2 regions of the Streptomyces sp. NPDC059499 genome follow, and region 2 is predicted to be linked to the other one. Evidence: riboswitches for the same ligand, from Rfam matches in the RefSeq annotation. Region 2 holds a riboswitch; the other holds the start of a gene.
The links. Region 2 has a riboswitch for cobalamin ahead of ACFW9O_RS21445 (cobalamin biosynthesis protein). Riboswitches for the same ligand answer to the same signal wherever they lie in the genome.
Positions count from the first base shown of each region.

Region 1: linked by a shared signal. The riboswitch ahead of metE (5-methyltetrahydropteroyltriglutamate--homocysteine S-methyltransferase) and the one ahead of ACFW9O_RS21445 (cobalamin biosynthesis protein) in region 2 are both predicted to bind cobalamin.

Region 1 covers NZ_JBHYTT010000022.1:89,215-96,878, reverse strand. Annotated here, with positions in the region: gene ACFW9O_RS34020 (PQQ-binding-like beta-propeller repeat protein) at 1-898, shown strand, start outside; partial or broken gene ACFW9O_RS34015 (IS5/IS1182 family transposase) at 1,053-1,254, opposite strand; gene metE (5-methyltetrahydropteroyltriglutamate--homocysteine S-methyltransferase) at 1,304-3,622, opposite strand; cobalamin riboswitch at 3,802-3,963, opposite strand; gene ACFW9O_RS34005 (hypothetical protein) at 4,203-4,421, shown strand; gene ACFW9O_RS34000 (DEAD/DEAH box helicase) at 4,578-5,948, opposite strand; gene ACFW9O_RS33995 (DUF2750 domain-containing protein) at 6,424-6,768, opposite strand; gene ACFW9O_RS33990 (DUF4158 domain-containing protein) at 6,934-7,664, shown strand, end outside.
Region 2 covers NZ_JBHYTT010000009.1:52,586-60,249, forward strand. Annotated here, with positions in the region: gene ACFW9O_RS21425 (alpha/beta hydrolase) at 80-1,210, opposite strand; gene ACFW9O_RS21430 (class II aldolase/adducin family protein) at 1,279-1,941, opposite strand; gene ACFW9O_RS21435 (anion permease) at 2,246-3,508, shown strand; gene ACFW9O_RS21440 (hypothetical protein) at 3,521-3,742, shown strand; cobalamin riboswitch at 3,905-4,032, shown strand; gene ACFW9O_RS21445 (cobalamin biosynthesis protein) at 4,162-5,109, shown strand; gene ACFW9O_RS21450 (cobyric acid synthase) at 5,106-6,761, shown strand; gene ACFW9O_RS21455 (putative cobaltochelatase) at 6,758-7,664, shown strand, end outside.

The DNA.
Region 1 (7,664 bases), on a different contig from region 2:
GCACAAGGAACTCCCCGAAACCGGTGACGGGGACAACACGTTCATCGTGCACAGCGCCATCAGCGCCGGCACCTTCGCGATCGCCCGGAGTATGAAGGCGACCGCCTACCGGGTCGATGACGGGACCGAGCTGTTCGACATCCCCTGGGAGGACCCGGGGAAGTGCTTCCCCGCCGACGTGGCGGGCGGCTCCCGGCTCCTAGTGAGCTCCGACTGCATGATCGACATCGACCAGAGCAAGAACCACAGCCAGCTCCGCGAGATCGACCCGCTCACCGGCAAGGTCCTGTGGCGCCACCGAACCAAGACCGGATGGAAGTTCGGAAGCATGATCTCCGTCGATCCGGTCGTCTTCACCACGGAAAACGCCGTGGACCGCATCGACGACTGGCGGGTCGTGGCCCTGGGCCCGGGAGGAAAGCCCGGCACCACCATCGACCCGCGGGGCAAGAGTATCCAGCGATGCGCCGGATACGGCAGCGGCGGCGACATCCAGCCCTGTCGCGGCACCGCGGTCGGCAACGGCCTCATCGTTCTGGGCGGCAATGACAGGATCCGCTTGTACGACCTGGCCACCGGGAAGTTCCTCTGGGGGGTCAAGAACAACGAGCTGCGCACGTTGCACCCCCTGCGCGCGGAGAAGGGCAAGGCAGTGCTCGTCTACGAGTCGGCCACGCCGAGCCGCCCCGGCCGGACCTTCCTGATGGGCCCGGGCGCCGCGGGTACGGAGAAGGTGGTGCTGCGACACCCCGCATCGACCGCGACGCAGGAGTACGAGATGTCCGGCGGGCGGCTGGCTTATGCAGGCGGACGAGTCGTCCTCACGTCGGCGAGCGTGAGCGGCGACGACGACCGACGCGAAGCCCGCATGCTGTCCTTCGCTCCCGGCCCGCCCTGACCGGGCACCGGGCGGGCCGACCACCCACGCACGCCGGGACTGAGCTTGTGTAACGCTTTCCTCCGGACAGCATCTGGCAGCGGCCTCACCCTCACGGCCTTCGTCGTGGTCACGTGCACCTTGATCGGAGCACATGATCAGACGAAGGCCGCCCTCGCTCGATGCCCCATCGTCGGCGTCCCAACCGTTCGCTGGACTCGACCCCTTGCGGGCGATGCGGACGCCGACGTGTCTGCCTCGGAGCCATTTCTGCAGGTGCGGGACGTCGTACGCTTTGTCCGCCTGCAGACGCCGGAACTTGAAGTACCGGCCGCAGCTGGGGCGTGTCTCGTCTGGCGACCCAGGATCATGGGCCGGTTGCGTGGCCGGGGCGCCCGCGGACGCCCCGGCCACGGATTCTTCCGGTCAGGACGCGGGGAGTTCGCCCCGGACCGTGCGGGCGGCGGCGACCAGGTTCTCCAGAGACGCCTTGGTCTCGGGCCAGCCACGGGTCTTCAGACCGCAGTCGGGGTTGACCCACAGCCGCTCGGCGGGAATGGCCTCCAGTCCCTTGAGAAGGAGAGCGGCAGCCTCGTCCGCGTCGGGCACGCGCGGGGAGTGGATGTCGTACACGCCAGGACCTGCCTCGCGCGGGTACCCGTGTGCGGCCAGCTCGCGGGCGACCTGCATGTGCGAGCGGGCGGCCTCCAGGCTGATCACGTCGGCGTCGAGATCGTCGATGGCCTGCACGATGTCACCGAACTCGGCGTAACACATGTGGGTGTGGATCTGGGTGTCCGGTCGTACGCCGCCGGTGGTGAGCCGGAACGACTCGGTCGCCCAGTCCAGATACGCGGCGTGGTCCGCCACGCGAAGGGGCAGAGTCTCGCGCAGAGCGGGTTCGTCGACCTGGATGACCGATGTTCCGCTGGTCTCCAGGTCGTTGACCTCGTCGCGCAGGGCAAGGGCGACCTGGCGGGCGGTGTCGCCGAGGGACTGGTCGTCGCGGACGAAGGACCAGGCGAGCATGGTGACCGGCCCGGTGAGCATGCCCTTGACCGGGCGGTCGGTGAGGGACTGGGCGTACGTCGTCCAGGGCACCGTCATCGGTTCGGGGCGGGAGATGTCACCGGCCAGGACCGGGGGCCGGACGTAGCGGGTGCCGTAGGACTGGACCCAGCCGTGCTGGGTGGCCAGGTATCCGGTCAGCTGCTCCGCGAAGTACTGGACCATGTCGTTGCGCTCGGGCTCACCGTGCACCAGGACGTCGATGCCGGTCTTCTCCTGGAAGGCGATGACCTCACCGATCTCGGCCTTGATCCGCTCTTCGTATCCGGGTGTGTCGATCCGGCCGGCGCGCAGGTCGGCGCGGGCCGTGCGCAGTTCATCGGTCTGCGGGAACGATCCGATGGTCGTCGTCGGCAACAGCGGCAGCTTCAGGTGGGCCCGCTGGGTGGCCGCTCGCTCGGCGTAGGGCTGGGAGCGTCGGCCGTCGGCGTCGGTGATCGAGGCGGCCCTGGCCCGTACGGCGTGGTCTCGGGTGATGGCGGAGTCGGCGCGTGAGGCGAGGTCGGCCTGGTTGGCGGCGATCTCTGCGGTGATGGCCTCGGTGCCCTCGGCGAGTCCCTTGGCGAGAGTGACGATCTCCCTGGTCTTCTGCCTGGCGAATGCGAGCCAGCGGAGGATCTCAGGATCGATGTCCTTCTCGGGCGCTGTGTCGAGTGGGACATGCAGCAGCGAGCAGGAGGCAGCGACGTCGACCCGGTCGGCGAGGCCCAGAAGCGTGGCAAGCGTGGTCAGCGACTTCTCGTAGTCGTTGATCCAGATGTTGCGTCCGTTGACGACGCCGGCGACGAGCCTCTTGCCGGTGAGCCCGCCGGCGGCCGCGAGGTCTTCGAGGTTCGCTGCTGCGGCGCCGGTGAAGTCGAGGGCCAGCCCGTCGACCGGTGCCTTCGCCAGGACGGGCAGAGCATCTCCGAGCCGGTCGAAATAGGACGCGACGAGCAGCTTGGGGCGATCGGTCAGGCCACCGAGGTCGCGGTAGGCGCGGGCGGCGGCGTTGAGCTCGGCAGGGGTGCGGTCCTGGACGAGGGCGGGCTCGTCGAGCTGTACCCACTCCGCGCCGGCAGCGCGCAGATCGGCGAGAACCTCCGCATAGACCGGAAGGAGCCGGTCCAGCAGGGTGAGCGGTTCGAAGTCGGCCGCCACTCCGGGGGCGGGCTTGGCGAGCAGAAGATAGGTGACAGGGCCGACGAGCACGGGCCGGGCGGTGTGTCCGAGAGCGAGGGCTTCCTTCAGCTCGGTGACCTGCTTGGCCGAGTCAGCGGTGAAGGTGGTGTCAGGGCCGAGTTCGGGCACGAGGTAGTGGTAGTTGGTGTCGAACCACTTGGTCATCTCCAGCGGCGCCACATCCTGGGTGCCGCGTGCCATCGCGAAGTATCCGTCGAGCGCGTCGGCACCGACCGCCTCACGATGCCGCTGCGGGACAGCACCAACCATGACGCTGGTGTCCAGGACCTGGTCGTAGTACGAGAAGTCGCCGGTGGGCACTTCGTGGATACCGGCATCTGCCAAATGCTGCCAATTGGTCCGGCGCAGATCTGCTGCCGTCTTCCGGAGAGCGTCGGCGGTGATCCGGCTCTTCCAATAGCCTTCGACGGCCTTCTTCAGTTCCCGGTTCGGGCCCTGGCGGGGGTAGCCGTACACGGTGGCTCGTGATGCTGCGGCTGCGGGCTTCGCTGTCACGGAAATCTCCTTCGCGAGATGACTCCTTGAGATCCCGGAGACGGGACACGGACGCGAAGGGGTGACGAACCGGACGGAACATGTGCACGCCCAGGGCGCGATGTCTCATCCGATATGTACGCCGACCCGCCCACGAGGTCACCGGGATATCCGCACACGGGGGGCGCGTGCGGGCAACGGGCAGGTCTTCGGACTTGTGGGCACCCTGCCGAGGCAGATTCCTACTGGCCGTCGCTTCCCGGATCCGACCGGATCCAGTGCGTATGACGGCGGTCGTTCCCACTCACCGCTGCGGGGCAGTCCCGGATTTCCACCGGGTTCCCTCTTACGACGCGTCTGCCTGGCGGGCAGGGCGAACCAGCTGCACCGACCACCCTAGAGGGTCGACGCTCTCTGAGCGTTGCTGTTCGTATCCCGGGACGTGGCATGAGCCACCGAGCTCCGGCGTGCGTGGAACGTGAAGCGGGGGCGTGCGGCAGACCACCGTCATCAACTCGCACGAGGACGCCGAGCCCGAAGCCTCAGAGGCCCCGCCAAGGAGGGGGGCCTGGTCGACATCACCCTCACCGGCGCTCAGCTCGTGGACCACCTCAAGACCTTGGAGCGGGACATCAGTGGCGGCGCGCTCGCGAACAGGTCCATCGAGGAGCTTGCCCGGCGGATGTACGAGGCGATTGCGCCCGTGGTCGACCAGACCGAGCAGGGGAAGCCGAATTTGGGCATCGGCTGCCGAGCGTTGGAGCCGCCGGTCCGGAATGCTCCGGATCTTGTCCTCAGCGACGGGCCTCGTAACTGCTGAGGCAGCATCCCTCGGCGCGTGCACTGCTTCAAGCGGATGTGTCGGCCCGTCGAGTGCTCGAACCCGCGTTTCCAGGACTCGGCAGTACCTCCACGAGCAGGGCCCGTGCCGTCTGCCGCTGGTCTGCGGGCCCCCGCCCCGGCAAGTCCGCCTGGGTCAGCGGCCCTTGCGTACCCGTGCCGCCGCGCGTGCTTCCGCCGTCTTGCGGGCGTCGGCCGTTTTGCGGGACTCCTTGGGGCGGCCGGGACGAGTGCCCATGCCACGGAAGGGGGCGTTGCCGCTGCCCTTCCCTTCGATGGGCGGGCGCTTGGCCCCGGTGATGGTGGTCAGCTTCTCCTCGCCGGAGCGTACCTGGGTGACAGTCGGCCGGATCCGGGCGTCGGTCATGATCCGGTTGACGTCTCGTCGCTGGTTCGGGGTGACCAGCGTGACCACCTTCCCGGACTCCCCGGCGCGAGCCGTACGCCCGCCACGGTGCAGGTAGTCCTTCGCGTCGGCCGGCGGGTCCACGTTGACGACGAGGTCGAGGGCCTCGATGTGAATGCCTCGCGCCGCGACGTTGGTGGCCACCAACACGGTGATCTCGCCGTCCTTGAACTGCGCGAGTGTGTGCGTCCGCTGTGGCTGCGACTTTCCGCTGTGCAGGGCGGCAGCCCGAATGCCGCTGGCCCGCAGGTGCCGGGTGAACTGGTCCACGCCGGCCTTGGTGTCCAGGAACATCAGGACCCGGCCGTCCCGCGCGGCGATTTCGGTCGCGGTCGCGTGCTTGTCGGCGGGGTGGATGTTCAGCACGTGGTGTTCCATCGTGGTGACCGAGCCGGCCACACGGTCGAGCGAGGCAAGTACCGGCTCGTGCAGGTAGGTCTGCACCAACTGGTCGACATTGCGGTCGAGTGTTGCCGAGAACAGCAGCCGCTGACCGTCGGGGCGGACCTGGTCCAGGATTTCCGAGACCTGCGGCAGGAACCCCAGGTCGCACATCTGGTCCGCCTCGTCCAGCACCGTGATCCGCACCTGCTGCAGATCACAGAACCGACGCGACACGAGGTCGGCGAGCCGCCCGGGCGTCGCGACGACCACTTCGGCGCCGGCGCGCAGCAGCGCCGCCTGCCGGTTGATCGCCAGCCCTCCGACCACCGTCGCCAGCCGCACGTTCAGCGCCTGCGCGTAGGGTGCCAGCGCGTCGACCACCTGTTGCGCGAGCTCCCGGGTCGGCACCAGAACCAGTGCGAGCGGCCGCTTCGGCTCCGCTCGCATACCCGCCGTCCGCGCCAGCAGCGCAAGCCCGAAGGCAAGCGTCTTGCCGGAGCCGGTCCGCGCACGGCCGAGGACATCACGGCCGGCCAGCGCGTTGGGCAGGGTCGCCGCCTGGATCGGGAAGGGTTCCGTCACGCCGAGGCCGGTCATCGTCGCCGTCAGCTCCGACGGCAGCCCGAGTGCGTCGAAGGACTCGACCGGCGGCAGGCCAGGGGCAGCCGTCTGCGGCGTTGTGGGTTCGCCCTTCGGGGCCGGAGTCTTCGCGTTCATGGGGGGAGCCTTCCTCGGTCTGGCGCCGGGAACGCGTTGGGGCCCGTACCCCTCGGTACGGGCCCCAACGGTTTCGAAGCGTGCCCACAGTTTACCAGCGAGCGCCCCGGCACATTCCGGTCCCGTCGGCAGGGCCGCCCGCCGTCGTCACCGACCCTGGCCAGGGACAGTGCTCGCACCTGACCCGACTGCGAGGTAGAAGAACGAGCGGACCGGTCAGGCTTGCCGTCGCAGAAACGCGGCGCCGGTCGGCTCGAAGCCTTGCGGAGTGGTGCGTCGGAGGTTGCACCCTCGTAGTCAAGGCTTCGAGTGGGTGGCCGCTCCGGTAACGGCCACACAGCGGATATCCGCGGCACGGGCAGCCTGGAGGCCCGGAGGGGAATCCCCGCGACGACATCCACGAAGCCATCCTCACCCTCGGATGCGCACTCAGCTGCTGGCGGCGACTGCGCGCTCTGGCGACCGATGCCGTGGGCTAGCTATCTGACGCAAGCCGGTTAAGGACTTCCCTGGGCGTGAAGCTCCAGCCGACCAGACGCGGCCCACTCCAGTTGATGCCGATCACGAGTCCGTCCCGTGCGGCATCGGGCAGTACAAGATCACACCAGGTGTCCAAGGGCATGGAATCGACGCGGAGCCCACGCCCCCAGGTCTTCGCCGCCCTCTGAGCCCGGGGCGAGGTCGACCAGAAGGGAAAACTTCGCGTGCCGTCCGCGGAGAGGTGCGTCGGGCTTCCGTCATCATCCCGGACAAGCCAGACCACTCTGTTTTCACGGACTTCTCGGAAGAATGCCGCCGCTTGCGAACCGCTCTGACTCATGGCCTCCGAGCCTAGCGTTCCCCAAGACCCATTTGGGGTGTGACCGAGATACGCGTCAAAGGGGCAACGGGATGATCTTGAAGCCCTGAGCGCCCGGCCCGTCACCCGTTCGGCTCAGTGTCGTTGGTGGTGATGTTGAGCGTCGTCTGGGTCCTGGGGTGGGTTGTGACTTCGATCGAGCGGACCGCGTATCCGCGGTTCAAGCGGCTGATCACCGCGCACGAGCTGCATCTCTTCTTCTCGCCGACTCGCGATGAGCTTCAGTGGGCGACCGATGCCACGGACTGCGATGAGTATCTGCTGGCCCTGCTCCTGATGCTGAAGTCGTACCGGCGCATGGGGTGTTTCCCGGCGCTGGAGGACGTTCCGGCGATGGTGGTGGACTTCGTACGGCGGTCGGTGGAGCTGCCGGAGGGCACGCTGCCGGTCTATCGGGCGGAGCGGACGGCCAAGCATCACCGTGGTCTGGTCCGCAAGCGGGTCGGTGTGACGTACGACCAGGCCAAGGCCCGGGGGATCGTCGAGCAGTCGATCCGCAAGGAGGCCGCGGCGAAGAACCGCCCGGCGGATCTGATCAGCATCGCGCTGGAGAAGGTCGTGGAGGCCGGGCTGGAGCTGCCTGGGTTCTCCACCTTCGACAAGATGGCCTCGAAGATCCGCACCGAGGTGAACGCCTCGATCTGCACGGGCATCCACGACCGCGTGAGCGCCGCTCAGCGTGCAGGGCTCATGCGGCTGCTGGAGGAACGCGACAGCGACGGAACGACGCTGTTCAACCGGCTGAAGAAGTCCGCCAAGGGCCCGACCTGGTCACACTTCAAGAACCTGACCAAGCGTCTGGAATGGCTGGACGGTCTCGGCGACACCGACGTGTGGGTGGACGGCGTCGCCGCCGG
Region 2 (7,664 bases):
GCCCAAACGGAAGCCGGATCCCATGGGTACGGGAAGGATTCGGGCCCGGTCACCAACCGGGCCGTTCCATCCCATCAGCTCACATCAGGGGCGTGAGGAAGCGTCTGAGGGCCTCTTCGTAACGTGCCGGACCGGCATTCCACATCGCCGCATGCGGAGCCTGCGCCACGGAGTGCAGGGTGACCAGGTCGGGACGCAGTGCGGCCAGTCGCCGGGACGGCTGCCAGGGCGCCAGGGTGTCGTCGGGGCCGTGGAAGATCAGCGTGGGGGCGTGCAGGGCGGTCGGTACGGAGGTCTCCAGGAGCGGGGCGCCGCGCAGTCCGGTCTGGCCCTGGGCGGCCCGGACGGCGAGGGGCAGGAGTGCGGCGGGGATGCCGTGGGCGACGGCCAGGGCGCGGAGTGTGACCTTCCAGTCCAGCACCGGGGAGTCCAGGACGAGACCGCTGATGCGGTCGCGGAGTGCGGAGTTGACGGCGGTGTGCAGGGCCATCGTGGCGCCGGTGGACCAGCCGTGGACGACGACGCGTTCGGCCCCGTAGCGCACGGCGTACCGGATGGCCGCGTCCAGGTCGCGCCACTCGGACTCGCCGAGGTGGCCGAGCCCGTCCGGGGAGCGGGGTGCGCCGGTGTCACCCCGGTAGGCGAGGTCGAGCACCGGGAACTGCTGCTCCTGCAGGAATCCCGTCACGTTCAGGGGGTGTTCGCGGGTGGTCCCGAGACCGTGCACGGTGATCACCCAGGTGTCGCGGGCGCCGGGGAGGAACCACGCGGGCAGGGCGCCCAGCTCGCCGGGGATCTCCACCTCCTTGTACGCGAGGCCGAGTGCGCCGAGCGGGTCGCCGCTGTGGAGCTCGGGGGTGAGGCGGACCTTGGCACCCGGTTCCAGGCTGCCGCTGGTGACGCGTTCCAGCCTGCGTACGACGGTGTCGGCGGAGTCGTGCAACGCCTGCTCGACGACCGGGCCGACGATCGCCCGGACGTCGCGGCCCACCAGCCCGTACGTGCCGGGGCGCAGCGCGGCGAAGGAGCGGGTCAGGGTGACCTGCCCGGGCGCCGTGTCGTGCACGGTGAGTCTGCGGTCCCCGGGGAAGGGGCGTGGTGACGGGGCCCCGAGGGCGGCGTCGCTGGCGTACCGGCCGGCCGCGACCGCTGCCGCTCCGACGCCGAGGATCGTGGAGACGGCTGCTGCCGTCGCTGTTGCCGGGCGCACGGCTCCAGTGTCCTGGGCCGCGCCGCGGTCGGCCAGCGGGACGGGGCCGTCCGGTGCCGGGCCCGGGCTCAGCCGGGCTGGCCGTACCCCTTCAGGGCGTCCTGGACGTCACGCAACTGGGCGCGGGAGAGCAGGGACGGGTGGTGGCCGGGCACGGAGCTCGCGGTGAGCCAGAGCCTGCACATCCATTCGAGCTGGGCGGTGCGGTCGTAGGCCTCGTCGAGGGTGTCCCCGTAGGTGACCGTTCCGTGGTTCTGCAGCAGGCAGCCGGTGCGGTCGCGCAGGGCGGTGAGCATGTTCCCGGCAAGCTCCGGCGTCCCGTACCGGGCGTAGGCGGCGGTGCGGACGGGGCCGCCGAGCATGGCGGCGGCGTAGTGCACCAACGGGACCTCGTCGACGAGGGTGGAGACGGCCGTGGCGTGGACCGCGTGGGTGTGCACGACGGCGGCGGCGCCGCTGTTGTTGTTGTAGACGGCCAGGTGGAGGGGGAGCTCGCTGGTCGGGGCCATGTCGCCGAGGACCCGGCGCCCTTCGAGGTCGACGCCGACCGCGTCCCCGGGGCCCAGCCGGTCGTAGGGCACTCCACTGGGGGTGACCAGGACGACTCCGCCGACCCGCGCCGACACGTTGCCCGAGGTGCCGACGACCAGTCCGTCCGCGGCAGTCCTGCGGGCCGTCGCGACGACGCCGTCCCATGCCCGCTCGATCGCGTCCTGGTGCTGATCGCTCATGCGGCGATCCTAGGGTCAGGCATTCGGATCACGCCGGGTCCGTCGGGTCTGTCGGGCGAAGCCGTCGCTGAGCACGTGAGCGATGTCTCTCCAATGGGGCAAATGCGGCAGACCAGGTGGGCGCCGAAACCCGGCGCAGGCCGGTTCCCCCACCGCCGCGGCCCGCTGCGACCGCCTCGGGCGCACACAAGCGGAATGGCTGTTCGCGCTTGGGGTCACCGCAACGCCCTGCCCAGTTCATCTTCCGTTCACCCAGGTTGCTTACGTTCCTACAGCCACTGACGTCGAACGATTGCCTGGGTAAATGGAACACATCACGCTGCTGCTCGCGATCGTGATCGTGACAGCTCTCGTGTTCGATTTCACGAACGGTTTCCACGACACCGCCAACGCGATGGCCACCACCATCTCGACCGGCGCTCTCAAGCCCAAGACAGCGGTGGCCATGTCCGCCGTTCTCAACCTCGTCGGCGCGTTCCTGTCGGTGGAGGTCGCCAAGACGATCTCCGGCGGGATCATCAACGAGAACGGCCTCAGAACCGAGGTCATCTTCGCGGCGCTCGTCGGCGCCATCCTGTGGAATCTACTGACCTGGCTGGTCGGCCTGCCCTCCAGCTCCTCCCACGCACTCTTCGGCGGTCTCATCGGCGCCGCGGTGATGTCGGCCGGATGGTCCTCGATCAACGGAGGCACCGTCGTCACGAAGGTCCTCCTGCCCGCGATTGCGGCCCCGCTCGTCGCCGGTCTGGCCGCACTGCTGGCCACGAAGCTGACGTACCGCCTCAACCGGAAGATCACCGACGAGGCGCAGCTGAAGTCGACCGCCAAGGGCTACCGGGCCGGACAGATCGCCTCGGCCGGTCTCGTCTCGCTCGCCCACGGCACCAACGACGCCCAGAAGACGATGGGCATCATCACCCTGGCCCTGGTCACCGGAGGCGTGCTCGCCCCCGGTTCCAACCCGCCGGTCTGGGTCATCGCCTCCGCCGGTATCGCCATCGCGATGGGCACCTACCTCGGCGGCTGGCGCATCATCCGCACCATGGGCAGCGGCCTCACCGAGCTCAAGCCGCCGCAGGGCTTCGCCGCCCAGACCAGTGCGGCCACGGTCATCCTGGCCTCCTCGCACCTCGGCTTCTCCCTCTCCACCACCCAGTCCTGCTCCGGTGCCGTGATGGGCGCCGGTCTCGGACGCAAGGGAGGCGTGGTCCGCTGGTCCACGGCCACCCGCATGTTCATCGCCTGGGGCCTGACCCTGCCGGCCGCCGGTCTGGTCGGCGCGGGCGCGGAGTTCCTCACCAAACAGGGCCCCTGGGGTGTCGGCGTGGTCGCCGTGCTCCTCGTCGCGGGCTCCGGTGCCATCTGGCTGCTGTCGCGCCGCAAGCCGGTCGACCACACCAACGTCAACGAGACGGACGCCGAGCCCGCGGGCGTCGTCACCACCGCCATCGCGGCCGTCAGCCCTCCGCCCGTCGGCTCCGGCGTCCCGGACCTCAAGACCACCATCCCGGCCCCGGCCCCGACGGCCGGATCCCCGGCCGACCCGGCCCGACCGGCCACGGTGTAAGGACAGATCCGCATGAACATCGACTGGGCAGCTCTCGCCTCCGTCTTCGGCGTCAGCCTCGTGGTCACCGTCGCACTGGTCGGCCTCTTCACTCTCGGCATCATCGGCCTCTCCAAGCAGGCCGCGGCGGTTCAGTCCGGCGGATCTCTCACGCTGGCGCGCACCGGCGCGTACGCCTGCTTCGGGCTGTGCGCGGCGGCGGTCGCCTACGGGATCTATCTGATCGTCGTCTGACCACCCGGCACCACGCCGCCGTCTCCTCGCATCGGGCCGGACACACCACGTGTGTGTCCGGCCCGATGTGCGTCTGCGCACACTGCACTCCCGCAGGTCAACGGCAGGTTGACGGGCGTTCACGGGGCGTGGTGGACTGCCGGTGCCATTTACGGCGACAGGAGAGGAAGCCGGTGCGAATCCGGCGCGGTCCCGCCACTGTCACCGGGGAGCAGGCCCCCACACGGAAGTCACGGTCCGGCACGGACTGGAAGGCCGGGGGAACTGCGGATCCGGAAGCCAGGAGACTCTCGTCGCCGGTCACGTCGAACCAGGGCGCGGACCCTGAGTTAAGGACATCTGCCATGCCTGGCTGCCGTGCGTCGGTCCCTGTGCCACCCGCTCCGAACGTCCTTCGAGGCACGACGGCCGGCTGAACCGTGCGAGCCGACCGCATCTTCGCGTACGGCGCCACCGCCGGTCTGATCGGCGACCTGCTGCTGGGTGACCCCCGGCGGGGCCACCCCGTCGCCGCCTTCGGGCAGGCCGCGGCAGGCGTCGAGAGCCGGCTGTGGCGCGATCACCGCGGCTGGGGCGCCCTGCACGCGCTCGTCTGCGCCGGGGGCGCCGTGGGCGCCGCCGCGCTGGCCGCCCGTGCCGTACGGAACCGTCCCGCCGCTGCCGTGGCCCTGACCGCCGCCGCCACCTGGTCCGTCATCGGCGGTACGTCGCTGGGCCGGGAGGCCCGCGCCATCGGCGGTGCGCTCGCCGCCGGTGACATCGAGGTGGCCCGGGAGCGGCTGCCGCACCTCTGCGGCCGTGACCCCCAGTCCCTCGACGGACAGCAGATCGCCCGCGCGGTGGTGGAGTCCGTCGCCGAGAACACCTCCGACGCCGTCGTCGGCGCTCTGGTGTGGGGCGCCCTCGGCGGTGTCCCGGGCCTCGTCGGGTTCCGGGCCGTCAACACCCTCGACGCCATGGTCGGCCACAGGTCGCCGCGCCACCGGCGCTACGGCTGGGCCTCGGCCCGCCTCGACGACCTCGCCGGCTGGCCGGGTGCCCGCCTCACCGCCGTGCTCGCGGTGGCCGCCGGTGGCCGTCCGCGCGAGGCCGTACGCGCCTGGCGGGCCGACGCGGGCAAGCATCCGAGCCCCAACGCGGGCCCGGTGGAGGCGTCGTTCGCGGGTGCGCTCGGTGTGCGCCTCGGCGGGACCCTCGCGTACGGCGGGCGGGTCGAGCACCGGCCCGTGCTCAACGGGGAGAACGGCCGGGACGTGCGGGTCACGGATATCGAACGCGCGGTGCGGCTGTCGCGCCGGGTGAGTGTGCTGGCCCTCGGCGTGTGTGCGGCCGCGCGGCTGGCTTCGGGAAGGAGAGGCCGGGCATGAGCGGCGGACAGGGCGGCGGGCTGTTGGTCGCGGGAACGACCTCGGACGCGGGCAAGAGCGTCGTCACGGCGGGAATCTGCCGGTGGCTGGTGCGCCGGGGGGTGAAGGTCGCACCGTTCAAGGCGCAGAACATGTCGCTGAACTCGTTCGTCACCCACGAGGGCGCGGAGATCGGCCGCGCCCAGGCGATGCAGGCGCAGGCCGCCCGGGTGGAGCCGAGCGTGCTGATGAATCCGGTGCTGCTCAAGCCCGGTGGTGACCGCTCCAGTCAGGTGGTCCTGATGGGGAAGCCGGTCGGCGAGATGAGCGCACGGGGCTACCACGGCGGCCGTCAGGAATCGCTGCTGGGGACGGTCGTGGACTGTCTGGAGCAACTACGGGGCACGTATGACGCCGTGATCTGCGAGGGGGCGGGCAGTCCCGCCGAGATCAATCTGCGGCGCACGGACATCGTGAACATGGGCATCGCGCGGGCGGCTCGCTTCCCGGTGCTGGTCGTCGGGGACATCGACCGGGGCGGGGTGTTCGCTTCGTTCTTCGGGACGACGGCGCTGCTGAGCGCCGAGGACCAGTCGCTGGTCGCCGGGTACCTCGTCAACAAGTTCCGCGGCGATGTGTCGCTGCTGGAGCCCGGCCTGGACATGCTGTACGAGCTCACCGGGCGCCGTACGTACGGGGTGCTGCCGTTCGCCCACGGCCTCGGTATCGACGAGGAGGACGGACTGCGGGTGTCGATGCGCGGCGCCGTGCGGGAGTCGGTCGTCGCGCCTCCGCACGGACCGGACGTCCTGAGGGTCGCGGTGTGCGCCGTGCCGCTGATGTCGAACTTCACCGATGTGGACGCGCTGGCGGCCGAGCCGGGTGTGGTGGTGCGGTTCGTGGACCGGGCCGAGGAGCTCGCCGACGCGGACCTGGTGATCGTGCCCGGTACGCGCGGCACGGTGAAGGCGCTGGCGTGGCTGCGCGAGCGGGGGCTGGCCGACGCGCTGCTGCGGCGGGCCGCCGAGGGGCTGCCGGTGCTGGGGATCTGCGGCGGTTTCCAGGTGCTCGGTGAGTCCATCGAGGACGAGGTGGAATCGCGGGCGGGGCTGGTCGAGGGGCTCGGGCTGCTGCCGGTGCGGATCCGGTTCGGCCGGGAGAAGGTGCTGGGCCGGCCTGTCGGATCGGCGCTCGGGGAGCCCGTGGAGGGGTACGAGATCCATCACGGGGTCGCCGATGTGCGCGGCGGTGAGCCGTTCCTGGACGGATGCCGGGTGGGCGCCGTGTGGGGCACGCACTGGCACGGGTCGCTGGAGAGCGACGCGTTCAGGCGGCGGTTCCTGGCGGAGGTGGCGCGGGCTGCCGGGCGGCGGTTCGTGGCGGCTCCGGACACGAGCTTCTCGGAGCTCCGGGAGGAACAGCTGGACCGGCTGGGGGATCTGATCGAGGAGCACGCGGACACGGATGCGTTGTGGCGGCTGATCGAGCAGGGGGCACCGGCGGGACTGCCGTTCGTGCCGCCGGGGGCACCGCGGGGAGCGGGGACGGTGGCGTCCCGTGACCGGGGCTCCGCCCCGGACCCCGGTCCTCGAACGCCGGACAGGCTGGATACCGCTGAGCGAACGCCCGATGTGGCTGGAGCAGTTGATCTCGTGACAGAGGAGGCACCGTGAGTACCCCGTATCCCTTCACCGCCATCGTCGGACAGGACGATCTGCGGCTCGGACTGTTGCTGAACGCCGTCAGTCCGGCCGTCGGCGGTGTTCTCGTGCGGGGCGAGAAGGGCACCGCCAAGTCCACCGCCGTACGGGCGCTCGCCGCGCTCATGCCGGAGGTGTCCGTGGTCTCCGGGTGCCGGTTCTCCTGCGATCCGGCCGCGCCCGACCCGGCGTGTCCCGACGGTCCGCACGAGGCAGGGACCGGCGTGTCGCGTGCCGCGCGGACCGTGGAGCTGCCCGTCGGCGCGTCCGAGGACCGGCTCGTGGGTGCGCTGGACATCGAGCGGGCGCTCTCGGAGGGGGTGAAGGCCTTCGAGCCGGGGCTCCTCGCCGACGCGCATCGCGGGATCCTGTACGTGGACGAGGTCAACCTGCTCCACGACCACCTGGTGGACCTGCTGCTCGACGCGGCGGCCATGGGTGCCTCGTACGTCGAACGCGAAGGCGTCTCCGTACGGCATGCGGCGCGGTTCCTGCTGGTCGGGACGATGAACCCCGAAGAGGGCGAGCTGCGCCCGCAGTTGCTGGACCGCTTCGGGCTGACCGTCGAGGTGGCCGCTTCCCGCGACACCGACCAGCGGGTCGAGGTCGTGCGGCGGAGGCTCGCTTACGACGACGATCCGGACGGGTTCGCCGCCCGGTGGGCGCAGGAGGAGGGCGCGTTGCGGGCACGGATCGCCGCCGCGCGTGTCCTGCTGCCCGAAGTGGTGCTCGGGGACGGCGTGTTGCGGCAGATCGCGGCGACGTGCGCGGCCTTCGAGGTGGACGGCATGCGTGCCGACATCGTCATGGCCCGCACCGCGACGGCGCTGGCCGCGTGGGCGGGGCGCGACGAGGTCACCGCCGAGGACGTGCGGC